One region of the Pseudoalteromonas sp. SM9913 genome, then DNA from elsewhere that is predicted to be linked to it. Evidence: predicted binding sites of a transcription regulator. Region 1 holds the regulator's gene; the other holds the start of a gene.
What was found. Region 1 encodes FliA, which starts transcription of late flagellar genes. Its sites were predicted from a motif close to CTAAAGNTNNNNNNNNNNNNGCCGATA; they were not measured.
Positions count from the first base shown of each region.

Region 2: pomA (flagellar motor protein PomA) is a predicted target of FliA. The motif match lies at 5,360-5,386, and genes of this name have one in related genera.

Region 1 is NC_014803.1:2,386,728-2,398,594, forward strand. Features, by position in the region: gene PSM_RS10915 (flagellar motor protein) at 1-462, opposite strand, end outside; gene PSM_RS10920 (protein-glutamate methylesterase/protein-glutamine glutaminase) at 455-1,606, opposite strand; gene PSM_RS10925 (chemotaxis protein CheA) at 1,659-3,875, opposite strand; gene PSM_RS10930 (protein phosphatase CheZ) at 3,890-4,657, opposite strand; gene cheY (chemotaxis response regulator CheY) at 4,674-5,057, opposite strand; gene PSM_RS10940 (RNA polymerase sigma factor FliA) at 5,098-5,808, opposite strand; gene PSM_RS10945 (MinD/ParA family ATP-binding protein) at 5,835-6,695, opposite strand; gene flhF (flagellar biosynthesis protein FlhF) at 6,688-8,178, opposite strand; gene flhA (flagellar biosynthesis protein FlhA) at 8,200-10,308, opposite strand; gene flhB (flagellar biosynthesis protein FlhB) at 10,380-11,510, opposite strand; gene fliR (flagellar biosynthetic protein FliR) at 11,520-11,867, opposite strand, start outside.
Region 2 is NC_014803.1:760,167-772,033, reverse strand. Features, by position in the region: gene PSM_RS03545 (M20 metallopeptidase family protein) at 1-938, shown strand, start outside; gene PSM_RS03540 (DNA topoisomerase III) at 967-2,907, opposite strand; gene PSM_RS03535 (hypothetical protein) at 2,983-3,468, opposite strand; gene PSM_RS03530 (flagellar motor protein MotB) at 3,616-4,536, opposite strand; gene pomA (flagellar motor protein PomA) at 4,539-5,306, opposite strand; gene xseB (exodeoxyribonuclease VII small subunit) at 5,610-5,852, shown strand; gene ispA ((2E,6E)-farnesyl diphosphate synthase) at 5,855-6,742, shown strand; gene dxs (1-deoxy-D-xylulose-5-phosphate synthase) at 6,858-8,720, shown strand; gene PSM_RS03505 (ligand-binding sensor domain-containing diguanylate cyclase) at 8,783-11,867, opposite strand, start outside.

The DNA.
Region 1 (11,867 bases):
TGGGCTATACCCACCCATTGCTTCATATACCCGGCTAGCATCAAGTAATCGTTCTCGCTCAAGTAATAAGTCAATCTCGAGGGTATCGCGTAGTTTTTGCTCTGAACAGCCATCAACTAATAAACTCAGTCCTTTGGCAGCATAGGGATCTGAATGCGCAAGTGCTTCGTTTTCTAATGCTAAATACCCTTCTTGACGGGCTTTATGCGACCAACGTTTTACTTGCTCAATAGCATCTTCAATATCATGGTCGTCGGTAACAAAAACCCAATGAGTAATACTAAGCATTTTTTTAAATGTATTGGCTGATGTTTGTAGCATCACCGCACCTAATGTACCGCCTAATACAATAATTAGTGCAGGCCCATTAAACAGCGCAGATACCACACCTCCCTCTAAAGAATAACCGATTGCAATAGCACCTAATGCAACCAGTAATCCTAAAACAGAAAGCTTATCCACAGCCAACCTCTCTTTTTAAACGTGCAGCCACATCATGAAGGCTAATGCTTTCGCTCGCTAAACCTGCACTGGCTATAGCCTGAGGCATACCATAGACAACACAGCTTTTTTCATCCTGAGCCCAAATTGTAGCGCCAGTTTGCTTAAGCATGCGAGCACCATCACGACCATCTGCACCCATGCCTGTCAAAATAATGGCAAGCACATCACCTTGATACGCTTTGGCCGCACTGGCAAAGGTAATATCAACACTTGGTTTATAGTTTACTCGTTCATTTTTATCTTCAAACACACGAAGGGTTCTATTAGAGCCACGTCCTTCTACCATCATTTGCTGGCCACCTGGCGCTAAATAAGCGCACCCAGGTTGCAATCTATCGCCTTGCTGCGCTTCTTTTACCTTAATCTTACACAAGCCATCTAAGCGAGTAGCAAAGGCCGGGGTAAATGCAGCAGGCATATGCTGTATAAGTAAAATAGGGTGTGGAAAATTAGCAGGTAATTGCGTCAAAATAGTTTGCAGTGCAACCGGCCCACCTGTGGATGTACCAATAGCAACTAACTGATACTGCTTACCACTGGCACGCGCTGAGGCACTGCTGCTAGTAGGTGCAGGACTCGCATTATTAAAGCTACGATCAGGTTGAACTATCGGCTTTTTAGCAAGGTTAGAAAAGCGCTCAGAGCTGTTTGACGCTGGTTTACTAATACTTGGAGATGGGGCCGTTCTCGTAATTCTTCCAATACGCTGGCGGCCTATTTCCTTAACCTTATTTTGCAATAACTTAATTGCATCATCGTTATTGCGAGCAATATCTTCAAACTTTTTAGGTAAAAAGTCCATCGCCCCAGCATCAAGCGCATCCAAAGTGGCAGATGCCCCTGCTCGTGTTAACGATGAAAACATTAAAATAGGTGTTGGATTACTCGCCATGATCTCTTTCACAGCACTAATACCATCCAGCACCGGCATTTCAACATCCATGGTGATAACATCAGGACGTAACTGAGCTGTTTTTTCGACGGCCTCTCGGCCATTTACAGCAAAGCCTATTACCTCAATGCCGCTGTCTTGTTCAAGAATTTCACTCACTCTGCGGCGAAAAAAGCTTGAATCATCAACTACTAAAACTTTAACAGCCATTTCGCTCTCTTATTCAATGAATGGGTAGGCATAAGTTTATACCTACTTTTTATTATCCAGCGTAATGCTTTAGCATACTCGGTACATCTAATATCAGTGCAATTCCACCATCAGAGGTAATAGTCGCACCCGCCATACCCGGCGTACCTTGCAATAATGCATCTAGAGGCTTGATCACCACTTCTTCTTGACCTATTAGTGAATCAACAACGAACCCTACTTTTTGAGTCCCTATTTGCACAATAACGACATGCCCTTGTGCTTTTCGCTGACCTCTATCAGCGCCTTTTATAAGCCAATGTTCAAGGTAGAATAATGGAATCGACTTTTTACGAACAATAATCGTTAGCTGGCCATCAACCACATTAGTTTTTGTTAAATCTAAGTGGAATATTTCACTTACACCCGCTAGCGGCAAGGCAAAGGTTTGCTCTCCCACCACCACCATTAAGGTAGGCAATATCGCAAGTGTTAGTGGAACTTTGATTTCTAAAGTAGTCCCTACGCCCATTTCTGATTTTATGTTAACCGAGCCATTGAGCTGAGTGATTTTTGTTTTAACCACATCCATACCAACACCACGGCCAGAAATATCTGAGATTTCTTCTTTGGTTGAAAACCCAGGTGCAAAAATAAGGTTATAAGCTTCAGTATCAGAAAGACGACTCGCTTGGTCGTGATCAAGCACCCCTTTACTAATCGCAATCTTTTTAAGCTTTTCAGCATCCATACCGGCACCATCATCTTGGATGGTAAGTAGAATATGATCACCCTGTTGCGAAGCTGATAAAGTCACCGTACCTGTTCTAGGTTTACCCGATGCTTCACGAATATCGGGCATTTCAATACCATGGTCGACCGAGTTGCGAACCAAATGCACCAATGGATCGGCCAATGCTTCCACTAAATTTTTATCTAAATCGGTGTCTTCACCGACAAGTAATAAATTAATATCTTTTTTAAGTGTTCGTGCTAAGTCACGTACAACACGAGGAAAACGGCCAAATACTTTTTTAATTGGCTGCATTCGTGTTTGCATTACTGCACCTTGGATATCAGCAGTCACAACATCTAAGTTGGAAATAGCTTTACCCATAGCCTCGCTATCAGAATTAGTCGCCAAACTCACTAAGCGATTTCGCACAAGTACTAACTCGCCCACCATGTTCATTATTTGGTCTAGGCGTTTGGTATCAACACGTACTGTTGTTTCTGCCGGTGGAGGCGCTGCTTTTTTAGGCGGCGCAGCTTTAGCTGCTTGTGCCGCAGGAGCAGGCTTAGCTGGCTCTGGTTTAGGCTGTGGCTTAGCTGCAGCAACTGGTTCTGGCTTTTTAGCTGCCACTGGTTCTGGTTTACTTACAGGAGCCGGTGTTTCTATCGACTTAGGTGCACCTTTACCATGAAGTTCATCAAGTAACGCTTCAAACTCGTCGTCACTTATTTCATCATCGCCCGAGCTTTGCTCGTTACTTGGTGGAGCCACAGGGGCTGATGGTGTTTGTTGTGGTGTACTTGCGGTTGCTTGGCTCACTTCGCCAAAGCTGCCTACACCATGAAGTTCATCCAATAAGCTGTCAAACTCATCGTCAGTTATATCACCACTGACATCATTGTCACTTGATGATGATTGTTTTTCTTGTGGGGCTTGCCCTTTTCCATGAAGTTCATCAAGTAGGCTTTCGAATTCGTCTTCGGTTATTTCATCAATCTGAGACTCAGTACTGCTGCTATCTGGGCCGCTAAATAATTCATCAAAAGCAAACGGGTCTTCTTCAGCATCGTTGCTCGGTTGCTCTGCAACTGGTTCGGGCTCTACCGATGGGGTTTCGACAGGAGCTATATCTTCAACCACAGAATCGCCGGCAAGCTCTTCTGCTGTCGGTGGCTGTCCAAGTTTGTGAAGTACTGCAAGTAATTCTGGATCAGCAGGCTCTGGCTGGTCACGATTTTTAATCGTGGCAAACATTTCATTAATGGTATCCAGTGCTTGTAAAATCACATCCATTAATTCAGAGTTAACTGTTCTTACACCTTGGCGCAGTAAATCAAACACATTTTCAGCACCATGACATGCATCAACAAGCTCTGTCATAGCCAAAAAGCCAGCGCCACCCTTTACAGTGTGGAAACCGCGAAATATTGCGTTTAGTAGCTCAGTATCATCTGGGTTGTTTTCCAGTTCTACTAACTGTTCAGATAAAAGCTCAAGGATTTCTCCGGCCTCTACTAAAAAGTCTTGTAAAATATCTTCATCGACTTCAAAGCTCATGCAGTACTCTCCTATTAGAAGCCCAAACTTGATAATAGATCATCAACTTCATCTTGATCAGATACAACATCATTACGCGTTTCTTTATCAATAATAGGCCCTTCGGGACCTGCTAGTGTTTGTGCAACAATGGGATCTTCTATTTTTTCTGGTTGTTCAGTTGGTTCAACCTCACCACCTTGCGCTGCAAATGCAGTCAACAGGTGAATTAAACTTTCTTCAACTTCACGGACAAGTTCAATAACACGGCGAATAACCTGACCGGTTAAATCTTGATAGTCTTGAGCCATCAGCACATTAGTCATCAGCATTTGTAACTCATCGGTTTTGTGATGAGAACTGCTCATAAACTTATCAATACTATGACAAAGTGATTTAAACTCACCAAGCTCTATTTCGCGGTTCATTAAACGATCCCACGTTGGCTTGATATCAGCTATTTCGTCAGCGATTTCTTGTGCTAATGGTAAGCTTGCTTCAACCGCATCCATTGTCTTATTGGCTGCGTTTTCTGTCATTTCCATGACATAGTTAAGGCGTTTTTTTGCGTCAGGGATGGCATCAGTGGTAATGTCTGTTAAACGCGTGTCTAACTCGAAACTTTTTAAAGCTTCGTGCAGTTGACGCGTCAACTTACCCACCTCAGCAAATAACTGTGATTGCTCTTGTGAAGCTGTTTCTAAAATTAACTGATTCGCTTTATCTTGCTCACCATTTTCTAAAAAAACAACTAACTGGCGAGCTTGTTCTAAAGTAATCTGAGGCGCAGCAGGTGCTGACATAAGCCTCTCCCTCTCATTAACCTAAGCGTTCGAACACTTTTTCTAATTTAGTTTTCAATGTACCTGCAGTAAATGGTTTAACAATATAACCATTAACACCTGCTTGGGCCGCAGCAATTATTTGTTCTTTTTTAGCTTCTGCTGTAACCATTAAAACAGGAATATGCTTTAATTTTTCATCAGCTCGAATTGCCCTCAAAAGATCAATACCTTGCATGCCTGGCATATTCCAATCTGTTACAACAAAATCAAACGCTTGATTTTGCAACATAGGCAAAGCAGTTGACCCGTCATCTGCTTCTTGAACATTGGTAAAACCTAAATCGCGCAACAGGTTTTTAATAATACGTCTCATTGTTGAGAAATCATCAACAACAAGAATTTTAATGTTTTTATCCAAAACATCCTCCAGTGAGGCCTGAACCTTTATTTACTTACTTCTAGTTTATCCAGTCATTGATTTTTGCTTTAAGCTTAATCATCGCCTGACCATGTATCTGACTTACACGCGATTCACTTACATCGAGTATATGCCCAATTTCTTTTAAATTCATCTCATCGTTATAGTACAAAGAAAGCACCATTGCATCTTTTTCCGGTAACGACTTTATTGCACTGAGTAAAGACTCATTAAACCGTTCATTTTTAACATTATTGAACGGTTTGTCTAGTGCTAAATCTTGGCCATGAGGTGTAATCACATCGTCATCTATACCAAGGTCTTCAATACCTAACACTTTGCTTACATTTACATCGTTTAAAATATGATGGTACTCATTTAGCGAAATTTCAAGTTTTTCAGCAACTTCACTATCTTTAGGTTCACGGTTTAAACTGTTCTCAAGCGCAACAATAGTCTCTGCAACCAAACGGCTTTTTCTGTGAACTGAACGTGGAACCCAATCGCCTCGGCGCATTTCGTCTATCATCGCACCACGAATACGAATACCGGCAAAGGTTTCAAAGCTTGCGCCTTTGCTCGCATCAAAGTTTTTTGAAGCTTCAATTAAACCAATCATACCCGATTGAATTAAATCATCTAGCTGCACACTGGCCGGTAAACGAGCAATTAAATGGCACGCCACTTTTTTGACTAATGAGGCATGCTTTTCAACAATCATATTTAAATTTTGTGTTGACTGATATCCCATAGCTCTATTCACCGGTATTGTCATTGTTAGTTACTAACTAGTTTCTCAATGAAAAACTCTAAATGACCCGAGGCTTGACTAGGTGTTGGCCACTTAGCAATTTTTGTAGCCAGTGTTTTAAAAGCAATTGCAGCAGGCGACCCAGGAAAAACCTCAACAATTACTTTTTGGCGGCGCGTTGATTTGCGCATATTTTCATCATATGGAACCGTTGCAACCAACTCCATTGATATATCTAAAAATCGGTCGGTAACCTTTGAAAGTTTTGCAAACAATTCCTGCCCTTCGCGTAAACTACGCACCATATTGGCAACAATTTTAAATTTATAAACGCCGTGCTCACGGCTAAGTACTTTAATTAAAGCATAGGCATCGGTAATTGATGTAGGCTCATCACATACCACCACAACCACATCTTGCGCTGCGCGAGAAAAACTCAGCACCATATCGGAAATACCCGCAGCGGTATCAACAATTAAAATATCAAAGTCGGTGTTAAGTTCACTAAATGCACGAATAAGTCCAGCGTGCTCTGAGGGTGATAACTCAACCATACTTTGCGAACCCGATGTTGCAGGCACTATTTTTATGCCTGCGGGACCTTCGACTAAAATATCATCAAGTTCACATTCGCCCGATAAAACATGAGATAAATTACGCTCAACGCGCAGTCCAAGCATCACATCACAATTCGCTAATCCTAAATCAGCATCTAGTACAAGCACACGTTTGCCTTGTTGGCCTAACGCGATTGCCGTGTTAAGGGATACGTTCGTTTTACCCACTCCACCTTTGCCGCCGGTGACAGCGATAACTTTTACGCCGTTATTATTATTCTTGCTCATTTTGCGAAGGCCGCTTGCTTGATCTAAAACTGTGTTAATCATACATCTCTACTGTGCTCGACGCCACTGATTGGTGTCGTGATTGTTGTGCTTTTATTCTTTTTAAATACAATTGCTCAGCTTTTTTTACTAGTTTTTCGGCATTTGCCACTCTAATATCTTCTGGTACTCGCTGACCGTTAGTAAGATACCCTATTGGGAGACGATTTTGAATCGCAATACTAATAATCTCACCTAAACTCAATGACTCATCAAGTTTAGTAAAAATACATCCGCTTAGCTGTACTTTTTTAAAGTGCCTTACTGTTTCTTGTAATACATTAATTTGCGCCGTCGCACTTAATACTAAATAACTACGTATATCAACACGCTGATTACGCATTAAGGTGTTTAACTGCTCGGTTAAGCGTAAATCACGTTGACTCATTCCCGCTGTATCAATTAAGACTAGACGTTTATTTCGTAAATGGTATAAAACTTCTGCTAATTCATTTGCATCTTTAACTTGTTTAACGCCACAACCTATAATACGACCATACGTTGCTAGCTGCTCATAAGCACCAATACGGTAAGTATCGGTAGTAATAAGCGCTACTTTATCGGCACCGTATTTTTGTGCACCCAATGCTGCCAGTTTTGCAACTGTGGTGGTTTTACCCACGCCTGTAGGCCCGACTAACGCAAAAACACCGCCTTGGCGAAGTATTTCGTTGTTCGTAGTTTGCATTTGATCTTCAACCATGTTCAATAAAGCTTTCCAGCCTTGTTGGCGAGACACATCGTCTGGTACAAAACATGCCATTTGCTCAGCAACATTTTTCTCTATCCCCATACCGACTAAGCGGTCAATCATACATGCACGGGTCGGGTCGCGACGTGCCATATCTTGCTGCATTAAACCTGATACTTGGTGCTCTAATAGTTGACGAATTGCGTTCATTTCTTCACGCATTGTGCTGATGTCACTGGATTCTTTATGCATTGTTTGCTGACGCGGTGCGCTAGGTGAATCTAAATCGTCAAAGCCACTGTCTAAATCGTCAAAACCTAAGCTATCGGCTTGGGTGCGAGGGCGCACTGGCGCGCTTTGTTCACGTTCAAACATATTTTTAGGTCGTGATTGCACAGGCTCTTGTTCTTGATAGTGACCAGAAGTGTCAATGCCAGAGTGTGAAAACATTGAAGCAAGCTCTGCTGAACGAGGACGTGGAGACTGACGCTCTAGTAAGGCTTGTAAGCTATCTGCAACCTTTGCTTGTGGCTTAGGTTGAGCGCGTTGCGGTTCTGGTTTAACAAAATTATGTGAACTTTGCTCAGTATGTGCAAATGAAGCTCTTGCAGCGGGTTGGCTTTGAGGCTGCTCTGGCGGTTTTGTCGCTGCTTTGTCGTAATCAACTGCAGCAACAATTTCAACGCCATTAGCTAGTTTTTTATTTGACATAATAACCGCATCAACACCCAACTCTTCTTTTACTTCTTTTAGTGCAGTGCGCATGTCTTTAGCAAAAAAACGTTTAATTTTCATAATTCAAACCCCTTTAAAATCTTATTGTTGGCCTACAGAGCTGACAATCTTGATCTGTCTTTCATCTGGTATCTCTTGATAAGACATCACTCGCAATCCTGGAATGGTGTATTTAACAAATCGAGATAACACAGTGCGTAACATTCCTGACGTTAGCAATATTGAAGGTTCACCGGCCATTTCTTGATTTTGATGCGCTTCATTCAATGATGTTTGAAGTCTATCAGCAAGCCCTGGTTCTATTCCGGCACCTTCATCACCTGCATTTTGAAGTGACTGATGCAACATCTGTTCCAACTCGGGCGCCAAGGTTATGACAGGGATTTCAGAAGACATACCAACGGCATCTTGGACGATTAATCTACGCAGTGATATTCGCACTGCAGCCGTTAATACATCGGGGTCTTGGCTACGAGGGCCATACTCAACAAGGGTTTGAACAATTGAGCGCATATCTCGTATTGCTACCCCTTCATTTAATAAATTTTGTAGTACTTTAACGATGGTGGTCAGCGGTAATACCTCAGGTACAAGTCCTTCAACTAAGCGAGGGTGACTCTTACCTAACATATCTAATAAGTTTTGTACTTCTTCATGTCCGAGTAATAATGCGGCGCTATTGGTGAGTAACTGGCTAATATGGGTTGCCACCACGGTCGCCGAATCAACCACCGTGTAACCTAAAGACTGTGCTTCATCTTTTTGATCAGGTTTTATCCAAACTGCATCTAAACCAAACGCAGGATCTTTAGTTTCAATTCCTTTTAGCGGGCCAAATACTTGGCCTGGGTTAATCGCTAATTCATCACCATGTTTAAGCTCACCCTCACCACTTGATACACCCATCATGGTTATGCGGTATGCATTTGGGTCGAGTTCTAGATTATCGCGTATATGCACCGGCGGCACTAAAAAGCCCAGCTCTTGAGATAGTTTTTTACGCACTCCTTTAATACGGTTTAACAGCTCGCCACCTTGTGATTGGTCAACGAGAGGAATGAGTCGGTAACCGACTTCTAAACCAATAACATCAACTTGTTGAACATCATCCCAACCCAGTTCTTTTTGCTCTTGTTTAGCCGCAATTCCGGTACCTGAGGCGGCATTTTCGGCTTCTTCTGCTTCTGCAGCGGCTAATTTCAGTTTATTTTGCTGAGTATAGTATGCAAGGTAACCTAAAAGCGCCCCTAAGCTTAAAAATGCAAGGTGTGGCATACCTGGGACTAAGCCCATAGTAATAAGGATACCTGAGGCAATAAATAACGACTTTTCGTTACCTAATTGCTTCTTAAACTGATCGCCCATGTTGTGCGATTCATTTTGACGGGTTACAACAATTGCAGTACCAATTGAAAGTAGTAATGAAGGTAATTGCGCGACTAAGCCATCACCAATGGTCAATAGTGTGTACACTTCCATAGCGCGTGAAAAACTTAAATCATGTTGGATCATGCCAACAAATAAGCCACCCACAATATTGATTACTAAAATGACTATGCCAGCAATAGCATCGCCTTTTACAAATTTACTAGCACCATCCATAGAACCATAAAAGTCAGCTTCACGGGTTACTTCCTCACGACGTTCTCTGGCCTGCTCGGCACTGATAAAACCGGCATTCATATCTGCATCTATGGCCATTTGCTTACCTGGCATAGCATCTAGAGTAAAACGCGCTGATACTTCTGAAATACGACCAGCACCTTTGGTGATTACCACAAAGTTAATGATGATCAGAATTAAAAACACCACCAAGCCCACGGCGTAGTTACCACCGATTACCACTGAACCAAATGCTTCAATGACTTTACCAGCAGCATCCCCACCGTTATGACCCTCAAGCAGTACCACCCGGGTACTGGCCACATTGAGTGCCAAGCGCATTATGGTTGCAATTAACAGCACCGCTGGGAACATACCAAACTCAAGCGGCTTCATGGTGTATACAGTGACCAGTAATACAACTAACGCAAGCGCGATATTAAACGAAAATAATATATCAAGCAGGAATGGAGGCAGCGGTAAAATAACCATGCCCAGCGCAGCCAACACCAAAAGCGGTGTACCAACGCCCTTCGCATATTCTTTTTTATCTTTATTAAGTTGTTGTAATACCGCTTTAAATTCCATAACTCTACAATTTCAAAAAATTGACACTACGCTGAAATTGCAATAACTATTCCAAGTTAGTTGGTTAGCAGTTAATACTTAAATTCATCGGGGATAGGCAGCTTTTTATTAAGGGCAACAGGGCGTTTTCCACGGCCTTTTTTAAACCGTTTAAGCTGAAACACATAAGCAAGCACTTGAGCAACCGCAGTAAAGAGCTGATCGGGGATTTGCTCACCCACTTCTGCAGTATGATAAAGCGCTCGGGTTAAAGTTGGAGACTCAACAATAGGCACTTCATTACCCAATGCAATTTTACGAATTTGCATGGCGAGCTCATCCACACCTTTGGCTAATACAATAGGCGCGCCTGCTCGCTCTGTATCGTATTTTAAAGCTACGGAATAGTGAGTAGGGTTGGTAACAATAACATCGGCGTCTGGCACATCCTGCATCATTCTCTTTTGCGACATTTGACGTTGGGTTTGCCTTATGCGCGCTTTAATCTGCGGATCACCTTCTGAGTTTTTATATTCGTCTTTTACCTCTTGCATAGTCATTTTAAGCTGTTTGTTATGACTATAGCTTTGAAATGGGGCGTCAATAGCAGCAATAATAATTAAGGTGCAAGACATGCCTAAAAACATCCACGCTAAAATTTCCAAAGCATGAACAATATTGCCAGGCGCACTTTCTATACTTAAATGTAAGATTTCATCAAAAAACGTATTAATTAAAAAAATAGCAAATGCGGCTACTAAGCCAAACTTTAATAATGACTTAAGCAATTCTATAGCCGCTTGTGGACCAAACATGCGGGTAAAGCCTTTCATTGGCGACATTTTACTGGCCTTGGGCGCAGCTGCTTGCCAACTAAAATTAAAGCCGCCAAGCATGGTATTACCGATAAATGCAGCCAATACAATAATGAGTACAAACATCGACATAGGAAATAACAGTACGTCGGCCACCTCTCCCCATACGGCAAACATTTTGGTGGTGTCGTAGGTTTCATTGCGGTTAAGACTCAGCATTCTTCCCATAATGCGGTACAAGCCTTTGCCAATTTCAGGCCCATACATTAATAAGGAAATAGCAGAAAAAATAAGCACAAACATGGTACCTAACTCTTTAGAACGCGCTATTTGGCCTTTCTTTTTAGCATCATCAACTTTTTTGGGGGTGGGTTCTTCGGTTTTTTCTTGTCCGGAATCTTCAGCCATTACGCTCTCCTAAGGGGAACAACCAACTAGAGTACACATCAGCTCAACCATTTTTAGCCATTGGAACTCAAACTGAGTGACAAAGTTACCGAGCGTTGCCCAAATAATAACGAGCCCTGCCACTAAGGTAAACGGGAAGCCTATCGAGAAAATATTTAACTGCGGTGCAGCACGGGTCATAATACCAAATGCCATATTAATAACCAGCATGGCGGTTAATGGTGCTAATGACAGTACTAATGCAGTGGTAAACATCCAACCACCCCATGTCACTATGTCCCAGTAATGATCAACCGCCCACCAATTGCCATCAATCGGGAGTACTTCAAAACTGTGCACTACCATTTGAATCATCAT
Region 2 (11,867 bases), 1.6 Mb from region 1:
TGCATGGCTGTGGTCATGATATTCATATGAGCTCTTTTATTGGTACTGCTGAGCAATTAATTACGCATAAAAATAAGTGGCAAGGTACTTTAATGATGGTTGCTCAACCCGCTGAAGAAGTAGGCGGTGGTGCAAAAGCAATGCTCAAGGAAGGATTATTTAACAAATACGCTAAACCAGATCATATTATTGCTTTGCATGTAAGCGCTAGCGTTGCTGCGGGTAAAGTGGCAATGAAAAATGAATACACTATGGCCAGTGTTGATTCTGTTGATATTAGTATAAAAGGCAAAGGTGGCCATGGTGCTTACCCGCATACAACTATCGACCCTGTGATCATCGCAGCTCGAACGATACTTGCACTACAAACAATTACTAGTCGTGAGCTTTCTCCACTTGAGCCTTCAGTGATAACGGTGGGTTCCATTCATGGTGGCTCTAAACACAATGTTATTTCTGATGAAGTTAAGTTGCAACTTACGCTACGCAGCTACAATCCAGATATACGTAACGCACAAATAGTGGCAATTAAACGTATTACTGCAGGTATAGCACAAAGTGCAGGCCTCGAGGAATCTCTCTACCCTGTAGTGAAAGTTCATGAAGATGAATCAATTCCATCAACTTACAATAACCCAGTACAAACTAACCTTGTTCGAAACGCTATAAAAAGTGCGATAGGTGATGCAAACGTGCTCGAAACAGAAGCGGTAATGGCCGGTGAAGACTTTGGATTATACGGGCGCACCGACGAAAATATTCCTATCACCTTATTTTGGCTAGGTGGCGTTAACCAACAGCAGTACGCCAAGGCAATAAAAAATAACGAAACACTGCCCTCGTTACATTCAAGTAAATTTGCGCCTGATTATAAAGTAGCACTGCCTACAGGAATAAAGGCAATGAGTAACGCCGCTGTGGCACTATTCAATCAGTAACCTTCAACGCTATATGTAAGCCCTGCGATTAATTTACCGCAGGGCTTTTTTTATAACTCGACTTTTTATACGGCGCTTTTTTTGTACGTTTGGCAAAGCGCTTTTTAGGTGACGTTTTAGGTAACAGTGCAAATGCCTGACTATTGCAGTTCGCCGCTTGACTTACAAAATTAGTTAAATCGGCTAATAAAGGTTGTATAAACTGCTGATAACTCATTGCTTGCTGTGCAATATCACCTAAACTCGACTCCCATTTTGCAGTTAAGTCGGGGCTTGATAATCCCTCTGGTAATACACTAATTAATGCCAGACCTGTTTCAGTTGCTTTAATTGCTTTTCCCTCACGTTTTAAAAAGCGACGTTTAAATAACAGCTCAATAATACCTGCACGCGTTGCTTCTGTACCGAGGCCATCTGTTTCTTTTAATATTTTTTTGATTTGCAGGTCTTTTACATAACGGCTAATTCCCGTCATAGCAGCAAGTAAGGTTGCATCGGTAAAATGAGCCGGAGGAGATGTATGCTTTTGCACCACTTCACCTTTAGTACAAGTAAGTGCCATACCTTTTTCTAAATAAGGCAATGTAGCTTCTTCTTTGAGTTCCGACTTACCCATGAGCAATTTAAAACCTAAGCTTACATCTTGCTTTGCACTTGCTTTAAATAAACCTCCGGCTATGGTTACCTCTACTTTGCTTTCGTTGTAAATGTAGTCGGGATAAAACTGAATTAAATAGTGTCGACTTATTAACTGATAAATTTTTGCTTCATCATTGGCTAAACTCACACTTTTTAACTGTTTAGCTGTCGGCACAATGGCGTGATGAGCGGCCACTTTTGCATCATTAAAACATTTACTACGTTGTTTTGCATTTGCCTCATTTACCAGCTCTACTGACTGCCCACCATTTACGGCTATCGCTTTTAAAATAGCAGGTGCATCTTGGTGATGCTCTCTCGGTAAGTAACGGTTATCTGAGCGTGGGTAGGTAATTAATTTATGACGTTCATATAAAACTTGGCAAATATCGAGTACTTTTTGTGCTGGCATCCCAAAAGCTTTAGCAGCATCTATTTGTAAAGCAGATAAGTTATAAGGAAGCGGCGCGGTTTGTTTTTTTTGCTTTTGCTCAAGCGCTGTTACATTTGCGGGCTGATTAGCAATGCGTGAAGTCACATTTTCGGCTAAGGCTTTATTAAGTACTCTGCCCTCTTCATCTTGATATGGTTCGCACGCTTTACTCGGTATCCACTTAGCAGTAAATGATTGCTGCTCAGGTGTAACAAGATGAGCAAGTACTTCATAAAATGGTTTGGATACAAAATTTGCGATTTCATTATCACGATTTACAACTAAACCTAAAATAGGTGTTTGTACTCGCCCAACCGACAACACATTACCAAAGCCCGCTTTTTGCCCAGCTAGCGTATAAGCTCGCGTTAAATTCATACCAAACAACCAATCAGCACGAGACCGCGCTAAAGCAGATACACTTAAAGGGATAAAATCACGGTTAGCCCGCATAGCGTTGAGTGATTTTTTTACCGCAGTTAAGTTTAAATCACTGATCAATAAGCGTTGAATACTTTGCTTTTTGGTTTGACTAATTTTTGTTTGCTCGATTACTTCATCAACCAGTAGCTGACCCTCACGATCAGGATCGCCAGCATGCACGAGTGTTGTAGCCTGCTTAATTAATTTTTTTAAAATGGTAAGCTGCTTACGGGTTTTTGTTTTAGCTTTTAATTGCCAGTGTTCAGGCACAATAGGTAAATGCTCAAATTGCCATTTTTTAAAACGCTCATCATAGTCATCGGGTTCTGCTTGCTCGAGCAAATGACCTATGCACCAAGACACACAATCACCATTCGCCACTTCAATATAACCATCGTGTTTTTTATGAGGTTTTGGAAGCGCATCTGCAATAGCGCGTCCTAATGAAGGTTTTTCAGCAATATAAAGTTTCATAACCACACCCTAACACTGTTCATATAAACAGTAGTTTAGCATATCAGTTTAAAACTGGGGATATTTTTATAGTTTCTAACTTAAAGCTTTATTTCGCTTATTAACAAAAAGATATAAAAGAGGCAGGTAGCAGACAACAACAGTGGCAATATTTATTAAAGGCATAAATGTTTGATACATCACAGTGCTATAAGATAAATCCCAAAGGTGTCGGTCAACTAAGCGAAATAATTGAAGAATGGGTGCACCAATAACAATAAGCTGCCCAAGTACACATTGCCACAAATGCACTTTATCTTTAAGACCCCAATAAGCAATAAGTGCCATCCAAGTAATATCTGTTAATGCCCATACAAGGTAACGGTATATATAAATACCATCATCAAACGCCATTAAACTTGAGTAGGTCACAGTGCCAAATAAGAAAAAAGCGGCAGTAATAACAACGAACCTAAGAGCTAAATAATCTTTGAGGATAAAGAATATAAAAATAGCCGGACTCAAAATAAGAACCCAGCTTTTGCTTAATATACTTACAAAATACAAAAACCATTCAGGCAAACTAAATAACCTTACTTAACTTTTGTATCTTCATCAGTTCCATCGCCGTTACCAGGCATACTACAATACTTAGTTAACATATTCGCCCCATTACATTTGTTAAGAATGTTGCATTCTATGCTAAAAAAGGTACATAGCCAAGTCATTCTATTTTACATCAATTGGCGCTGACTCTTTTGCCTTGCCTTGTAAAATTGATATTTCTACACGGCGGTTACGTCTTCGATCTTCGCGGGAATCGTTCGGCACTAAGGGCCTAGTTTCTGCACGTCCTACCACCATCATTCTGGTTTTATCAAAACCTGGAACTTTTTGTAATTCACTCGCTACCGCAACTGCGCGTTTAGATGATAAATCCCAGTTATTAATGTAAAGCTCGTTGGAAACCTGAAAATCATCCGTATGACCAGACACCGTAATTTCACCGGGTACATCTTTAAGTAATCGGCCAATATCTTGAATGATAGGTTTAAATTGTGGTTGTAAAAATGCACTCCCCGATGGAAACGAGCCATTTTCTCTAATACGAATTATGATTTGCTGCCCTAAAGATTCAAGCTCAATAGCCCCATCAATAATTTGCTTTTCAAGCTGTTGCGCAATTTTTTTAACTAAGTCATTTATTTGCTCTTGATCAGCAGCAGACACTGCCGTAGCTGCAGCAACTTCCTCTGAGGTACTGCTTGATTCACCACCTCGCTTTTCACCACGTTGCTCTTGACGTCCACCTGCGGAGCTTTCATCTCCCGCCTGAAACTCAAGCATTTGTTGGGTCATTTCAACCGTTTGTTGCTGAATGGTTTCTATAGGAGTTGGCTCAGGTTTACCCGGCGTAAACTCCATAGCAATAACAGATGTCCCTTTTGGAATGTCTTTTACTTCTATTTTATTTTGTACACCAAAAGCAAACTTCATTGAGCCTGCAATTTGTTTAAATTTAAGTACATCCATTTCAGAAAATGCGAGTAAAAGTACGAAAAAGCACATTAATAATGACATTAAATCGGCAAACGTTCCCATCCACGCAGGAAGTCCTGGAGGTGGGCATTTGCACTCTTCATCTGACATAATTATTCCTCAGTATTGACTGCGCGTTTTGATTCAGCTAGATAATTTTTCAAGATCCCTTCAATTACTTTAGGATTTTGCCCGTCTTGAATACCTAATACTGCATCTAAAATTAAGCGCTGATTCATGGCCTCTTCGTCTTTACGCAGTTCAAGTTTTACCTGAATAGGAATGGCTACAACGTTTGCTAAAAACGCACCGTATAATGTGGTTAACAACGCAACCGCCATTGCCGGTCCGATAGCTTTGGGGTCATCCATGTTCGAGAGCATAGCCACTAAGCCTATCAACGTACCGATCATCCCCATTGCAGGTGCAATATCACCTAATGATTTAAATAAGGTTGCCCCCATTTCATGGCGAGTGGTGGTTAACGAAATATCTTTTTGTAATGTTGCACGTACCACATCAGCATCATGTCCATCTACTAGCATATCAACGCCTTTGCGCATAAAAGGATTTGGGATTTCGGCTTCTTCTAAGGCTAAAAACCCGCCTTTTCGAGCAGAGTCAGCTAATTCTACCGCTTTTTCGATTAATGCTTCAGGAGGCTCAATTTTAAACATGAACGCTTTTGCACATACTTTACCAATGCCAAGAAATTGCGACATGGTAAAATTAGATAAAACGATAAAAAGGGAACCACCAAATACAATAACCACAGAAGGGGTATTGTAAAACATAGCGACTTCACCGCTACTACTCATAAACATGGACATGACAATTAAGCCAATTGCGCCAAGGATCCCAATAATGGTTGCTAAATCCACATTCCCTCCAAAGGTTTTATATTTTTTCTTCGCAAGCGTTGTTATTAATTGTTTATCGGCAAGATACTGAAATACTTAAGTGATTTTTATGATAAACGGTAAAATTAAGATTAGTTATATTTTAGATCAACATAGGTAATCAATCTAATTAATCAAAATTAATAATTTTAAAAAATAACGTTGAAACGCAATAAAACCCAATCAACAGCATTTATCTATCAAAAAACAATATCATTCTTTGACCTAGTTTAGCATTCCCCCTAAAATTGGCGTCTAAATTTATTATGTAAGTTGAAAATAAAGATGGCGACTAAAAAACCTGAAAATTTAAGTTTCGAACAAGCACTAGAAGAGTTAACAACAATTGTCAGTGAAATGGAACAAGGTGATTTATCGCTTGAACAGTCTTTAAAGCAATTTGAGCGCGGTATTGCACTTGCGAGCGCATCTTCAGGCAAACTTCAACAAGCTGAGCAAAAGGTGTCGATATTAATGGGTAATGACGAAAAAGCACCGCTTACTCAGTTTGATAACGATATGGAATAATCGTGAGCATAAAAGAACAAATAAAACTCGCTCAAGATGATGTAGCTAATACGCTCAACCTTTATTTTGAACAACCTCTTGAAAGCGACAATACTATAAAAGAAGCCACACATTACAGTGTAATGAATGGTGGTAAAAGACTGCGCCCGTTTTTAGTGTACACCACAGGTAAAATACTCGGTGCTGACAAGCGTGATTTAGATGTACTTGCCGCAGCCATTGAATGTATTCATAGTTATTCATTAGTGCATGACGACTTACCTGCTATGGATGATGATGATTTACGCCGTGGTCGCCCTACATGTCATATTGTATACGGTGAAGCACAAGCGATTTTAGCTGGAGATGCACTGCAAACTTTAGCATTTGAACTTATTGCTAAGCACACATTTAAATGTTCGACTGAAGCACAATTAAAAATGATCGCAGCACTAGCGCATGCATCGGGGTTACAAGGTATGGTTGCCGGACAAGGCCGCGATATTGCAGCAACCGATAAGGTTATTACTGTTGATGAGTTAGAACGCATTCATAAACTTAAAACCGGTGCGCTAATAAATTGTGCGATCACTCTTGGCGCACTGTGCGCTCCTAATACAAGCCAACAAACTTTAGATAACTTATCAACTTTTGGATACGCTATAGGGCTTGCATTTCAAGTTCATGACGATATTTTAGATGTTGAGGGCGATACGCTTACTTTAGGCAAGCCACAAGGGTCAGATATTGCAGCGAATAAAGCGACATACCCCGCTTTATTAGGTATGCTAGGCGCTAAGCAAAAAGCACAAAATTTAATACAACAAGCCCATGAGGCATTAGCTAACATTGACGCAGACACAACAGATTTAGCGGCATTGGCTAACTATTTAATTGAACGTGACCATTAAATACAGCTAAAACGTATTAACTCTTAGTATAAAATTATTACTGAATATTAAGTCGCCTTTTAAACCTCGTTTGTTTTGAGGAGGGTTAATATTAGCGAAGGATATATAAAAAACCATGACACTTGATAGCAGCAAGTATCCATTACTTGATTTGGTGAACGAACCAGCCCACTTGCGAGACTTAGCACAAGATAAGCTTCCTGCATTTAGCCATGAATTGCGTGACTATTTACTCAATTCGGTATCGCAAAGTAGCGGTCATTTAGCGTCTGGTTTAGGAACCGTAGAACTTACCGTTGCACTACATTATGTATACAACACACCCGAAGACCGCTTGGTCTGGGATGTGGGTCATCAAGCTTATCCGCATAAAATACTGACTGGCCGTCGTGATCAAATGCATACCATTCGCCAAAAAGACGGATTACATCCTTTCCCTTTTAGAGATGAAAGTGAATACGACACCTTTAGTGTTGGCCATTCAAGTACCTCAATTTCTGCGGCGTTAGGTATGTCTATTGCTGCACAAAAAGAAGGCAAAGGGCGTAAAACAGTCGCGGTAATAGGCGATGGCGCAATTACTGCTGGTATGGCCTTTGAAGCAATGAACCACCTTGGCGATGTTAAATCAGACATGCTGATCATTTTGAACGATAACGAAATGTCGATATCTGAAAATGTCGGTGCGTTAACCAATCATTTTGCGCGTATTTTATCAGGTAGCTTTTATACCAACATCCGCGAAGGCAGTAAAAAGCTGCTCTCTGGTGTACCGCCGGTAAAAGAGCTTGCCAGCCGTATGGAAGAACACATTAAAGGGATGATGATCCCGGGTACTTTTTTTGAAGAATTAGGTCTAAATTACATTGGCCCAATTGATGGACATGATGTGAATATGTTGGTTGATACGCTGCGCAATATGCGTAACTTAAAAGGCCCACAGCTTTTACATATAAAAACCCAGAAAGGCAAAGGTTACAAGCCTGCCGAAGCCGATCCGATTGGTTATCATGGCGTACCAAAATTTGATCCTGCAACATCAAGCTTACCAAAATCTAAGCCAGGTGCGGCGACTTTCTCAAATGTGTTTGGTGATTGGCTTTGTGACATGGCCAAGCAAGACAGTAAGCTCATGGCAATCACGCCAGCTATGCGTGAAGGTTCAGGCATGGTACGTTTTTCTAAAGAGTATCCAGAACAATACTTTGACGTAGCAATAGCAGAACAACACGCTGTTACTCTTGCTGCAGGTTTTGCTTGTGAGGGCTTAAAGCCCGTTGTGGCTATCTATTCTAGCTTTTTACAGCGCGCGTACGATCAACTAATTCACGACGTTGCACTGCAAAACCTACCGGTATTATTTGCTATAGACCGCGCCGGTATTGTTGGAGCCGATGGTGAAACCCATCAAGGCGCCTACGACTTAAGCTTTATGCGCTGTATACCTAATATGGTCATTATGGCCCCAAGTGATACTAACGAATGCCGTCATATGCTTTATACAGGCTATCAAGCTAATTGTCCTGTTGCTGTTCGTTACCCGCGTGGTAGTGCAGGCTCAGCAGACATTCAAAGCACTATGCAACAACTTGAAATGGGTAAAGCGAATGTAATTAAAAAAGGTACTAAAGTGGCTATATTGTCATTTGGTACCTTGCTTGAAAACGCACAACTTGCCACTGATGAGCTCAATGCCACTCTAGTAAACATGCGATTTATTAAGCCACTTGATACGGCATTAATTGATGAGCTGATTAATGATCACGATATTATTGTAACCCTAGAAGATAACGCGATTGCGGGCGGTGCAGGCTCTGCAGTTAATGAATATTTAGCGAGCATTAAAGCCGATGTAAAAGTGCTTAACTTAGGTATTCCTGATGAATTCATTAAACATGGCACACAACAGCAAATGCACGATGAAATGGGGTTAGGTGAACACGGTATTTTAACTTCAATTAAATCATTTATGAGCTAACACTTATCGTGTTTAATAAAAAAGGAGCCATTGGCTCCTTTTTTATTGCTCATCTATAACCTCTAGCGCATCCATACCTTAATATCGGCTAGACCATTGCTTTGTAACAAACCAATTTGCTGTTCAACATTGGGGTTTTGCTCAAACTCAAATGCATCTAATTGCTCGTCAAAGGTAATATTAGCGACGCCATCGCCGCCGCGTTTTTTAACTTGATGTAATGCTATGTCAGCTAGATTAATTGATGTTTCCCAGCTAATAACTTGCCCACCTAAGAGAGGTAACGGATAGAACGACCACCCGACTGACGCTGTTATATTGGTTGTTTCACCGTTAGGAAGCTGAAACGAATAATCTGTAATTGCTTGGCATAATTCATATACATAGCTGTCGATTAAATTACATTTAAAATCGCGCAATAACAGTAAAAACTCATCACCACTCCAACGGGCAACATAATCAGAACCTTGTGTACGCGAGTTAAGTAATGCCGCTACTTGTTGTAAACAGCTATCTCCAGCAATAGGGCCATAGGCATCGTTAATGCGGCTAAAGTTATCTAAATTAATAATTAACAACACCAACGATTTACCTTGAGCCTGCAATGACTGCGAGTTACGCTGAAAATGCTCGATATCTTTTGGTAGTTGATCAAACAAAAAACGGCGACTTCTCAGCCCTGTTAGCTCATCAGAGTGACTAACAAGTTTAAGCTGAGAGTTTACTTGGTTTAATTTATCGTTTGCTTGGCGAAGCTCAAGGGTTCGCTCAGTAATAAGCCCCTCAAGAACCTGCTGCTTACGTCGCTCTTGAATTTTAAATACCCAAAACACCAAATAAAAGAGCAACACAAAACCACTGGTGATCAGTAATCTAAAATATATAGTTTCACCAAATCGTTCAGGCACCACAAAAGCGTATTCGGCCGATTGCGCTTTGCCCCAATCTTCACCTTGACGTTTTGTCTCTAATTCAAATAAAAACATACCTGCTGGTAAGTTAGTGTAAATTGCTTCTCGGCGGGTATTTGCATAGCGCCAATCATTATCAAGTCCATTGAGTTTATACCTAAACTCTATACTTGCAGGTGCATAATAATCGATAGCGGTATAGGTAAGCGTTACATCACGCTCGTCAGTTTTAAGTACTGGCTTTTTACCTAACGCAGCCGCAGCAAGTTTTCGTGATGGCGTGGTTAAAGTTTCTATAGTTGGTTTAAGTGAACGCAGTCCAAATAATTCTACGTCTTTAGGAATTTCTACAACGCCTTGCAAGCTGGGATACCAAATTGAATTATCCATATCAACCACCGCATCATGGCCTAAACCATTACAGCATTGACTTGCTTTACCATCGAGCTGTCGATCAAATGAAGAGATCACTTCCTCCACTTTTAGGCTTTCAATGTTGGCTTTGAATTGCTCAACTGGCATGCGATAAACCCCTTTCATGGTGCTTACCCAAATGCGTTTTGTAGTATCATCGTACTCAAGACTAAATATAGAACCATATGGCAGCCCATTGGCGGCATCTAATTGCTGCCACTGCCCTTGTCCACTGCGATAAAACAAACCATCGTTAAGCGAGCCAATTAAAATCCCCACGCCTTTAATGTGTAAAATGCTAGTAACGTACGCACTTTCCAAAGTGGTTTGGTCGCCTATTTTTTCTATCCCGCGTTCAGTAAAGTAATACGCCCCTTTACTGGTACCAATCACCCCAAAATTTGGTTTATCTAAAACATAGGTTACAAACTTACTGCCTAAAAAAGCATTGTACGCAAAAGGGTTTAACCCGTTGTAATTTAAACGATATAAGCCTCGCCCAGTGCCCACCCAAAAGCCGCCTTTAGTCGACGTACTAATAGCAAATACAGGATTATCACTTAGCGCACGGGCAGGGAAACTATATAAGGTATTCGACTCGTAGAAAAACAAACCTCTACCAGTGGCAACATAAAGACGATTGCCGTCAAACTGTAAGTCATGTACTGAGGCGTTACCATACTTGGTACTGTTGATGACATTGATAAACGTTTTATCGGCATCGAAATAGCCTACGCCGCTTTTGTTGGCAATCCATAACTTACCATCTGGTGATTTACTAATGGCCATAACCGCTTCGGTCATTTTAGAAATGGCTGAATGGCGCTCTATTCGCCCTTCGTGAGCAAGCCAAAGTCCCTCACTAAAACTCGCTAACCATATATTATTTTCATCATCTCTAAATATATCGGCAAACCAAATACTTTGATCTAATTGACTGGGCTCAACCCATTGCCAATCATCCGACTTCCCTCTGAACAATAAGCGCCCATAAGTCGATACCCACAAGCCACCATTGCCATCACTCATAAACTTATAAACGGCTGAGTTGTTAGCGTTAGGCAGCGGAAATGGGCGTAGCTCATCATCTAAATCTAAAAAGTAAGCGCCTAGCTCAGAAGCAAGATATAAATTGCCATTTAAAAAGGATAAGTCGTGAACAATTGTTTGTGCTAAACGATCAGGCAAGGCCACTTTAGCGGTAAGCTCTAAGCGCAATTTAGAAAAATCAGACGCGCTTTGCGTCAGGCGTAATAAATTACGGTCGTTAACCAGCCAAATTCCCTCTGGTGAGAGCGCCATTTTACTGACTGACCCTACTATTTGGGTGATCGCAGTGGCATTTACGATAGGGCTCGGATTGTTTAGCTGGTCGCGCAGCTCTATCTGGCCTCTGTCTATGTAATAAAGCCCATTAGCTGCTATCCAAATACTGCCTTTAGAGTCTTCAAGAATATCTCTAACAGGGCCTTTAATATTAAACTCTTGTGCGGTTAGCTTTTCTGGGTCTATAACAACTAGGCCGTTTTTCGTGCCTATCCATAATAGTCCTTGGCCATCAATCAGTAATTTATTGATGCCATTGCTCGGTAAAAACAGACTATTTTGAGTGTTGTAATTAGTAAAAGTGTTACCATCAAATCGGCTTAATCCGAATTGCGTACCAAGCCACATGTAGCCTTGGTTATCTTGCACCACACTTTTGAGGGATTGTGAGGGAAGTCCGTCTTTAATGTTCCATTGTTTAACTACGTAATCAGTAATTGAAGCCGTACTTGGCATGGCACACATCAAGAGTACACAAACCAATAAAAATCGCATC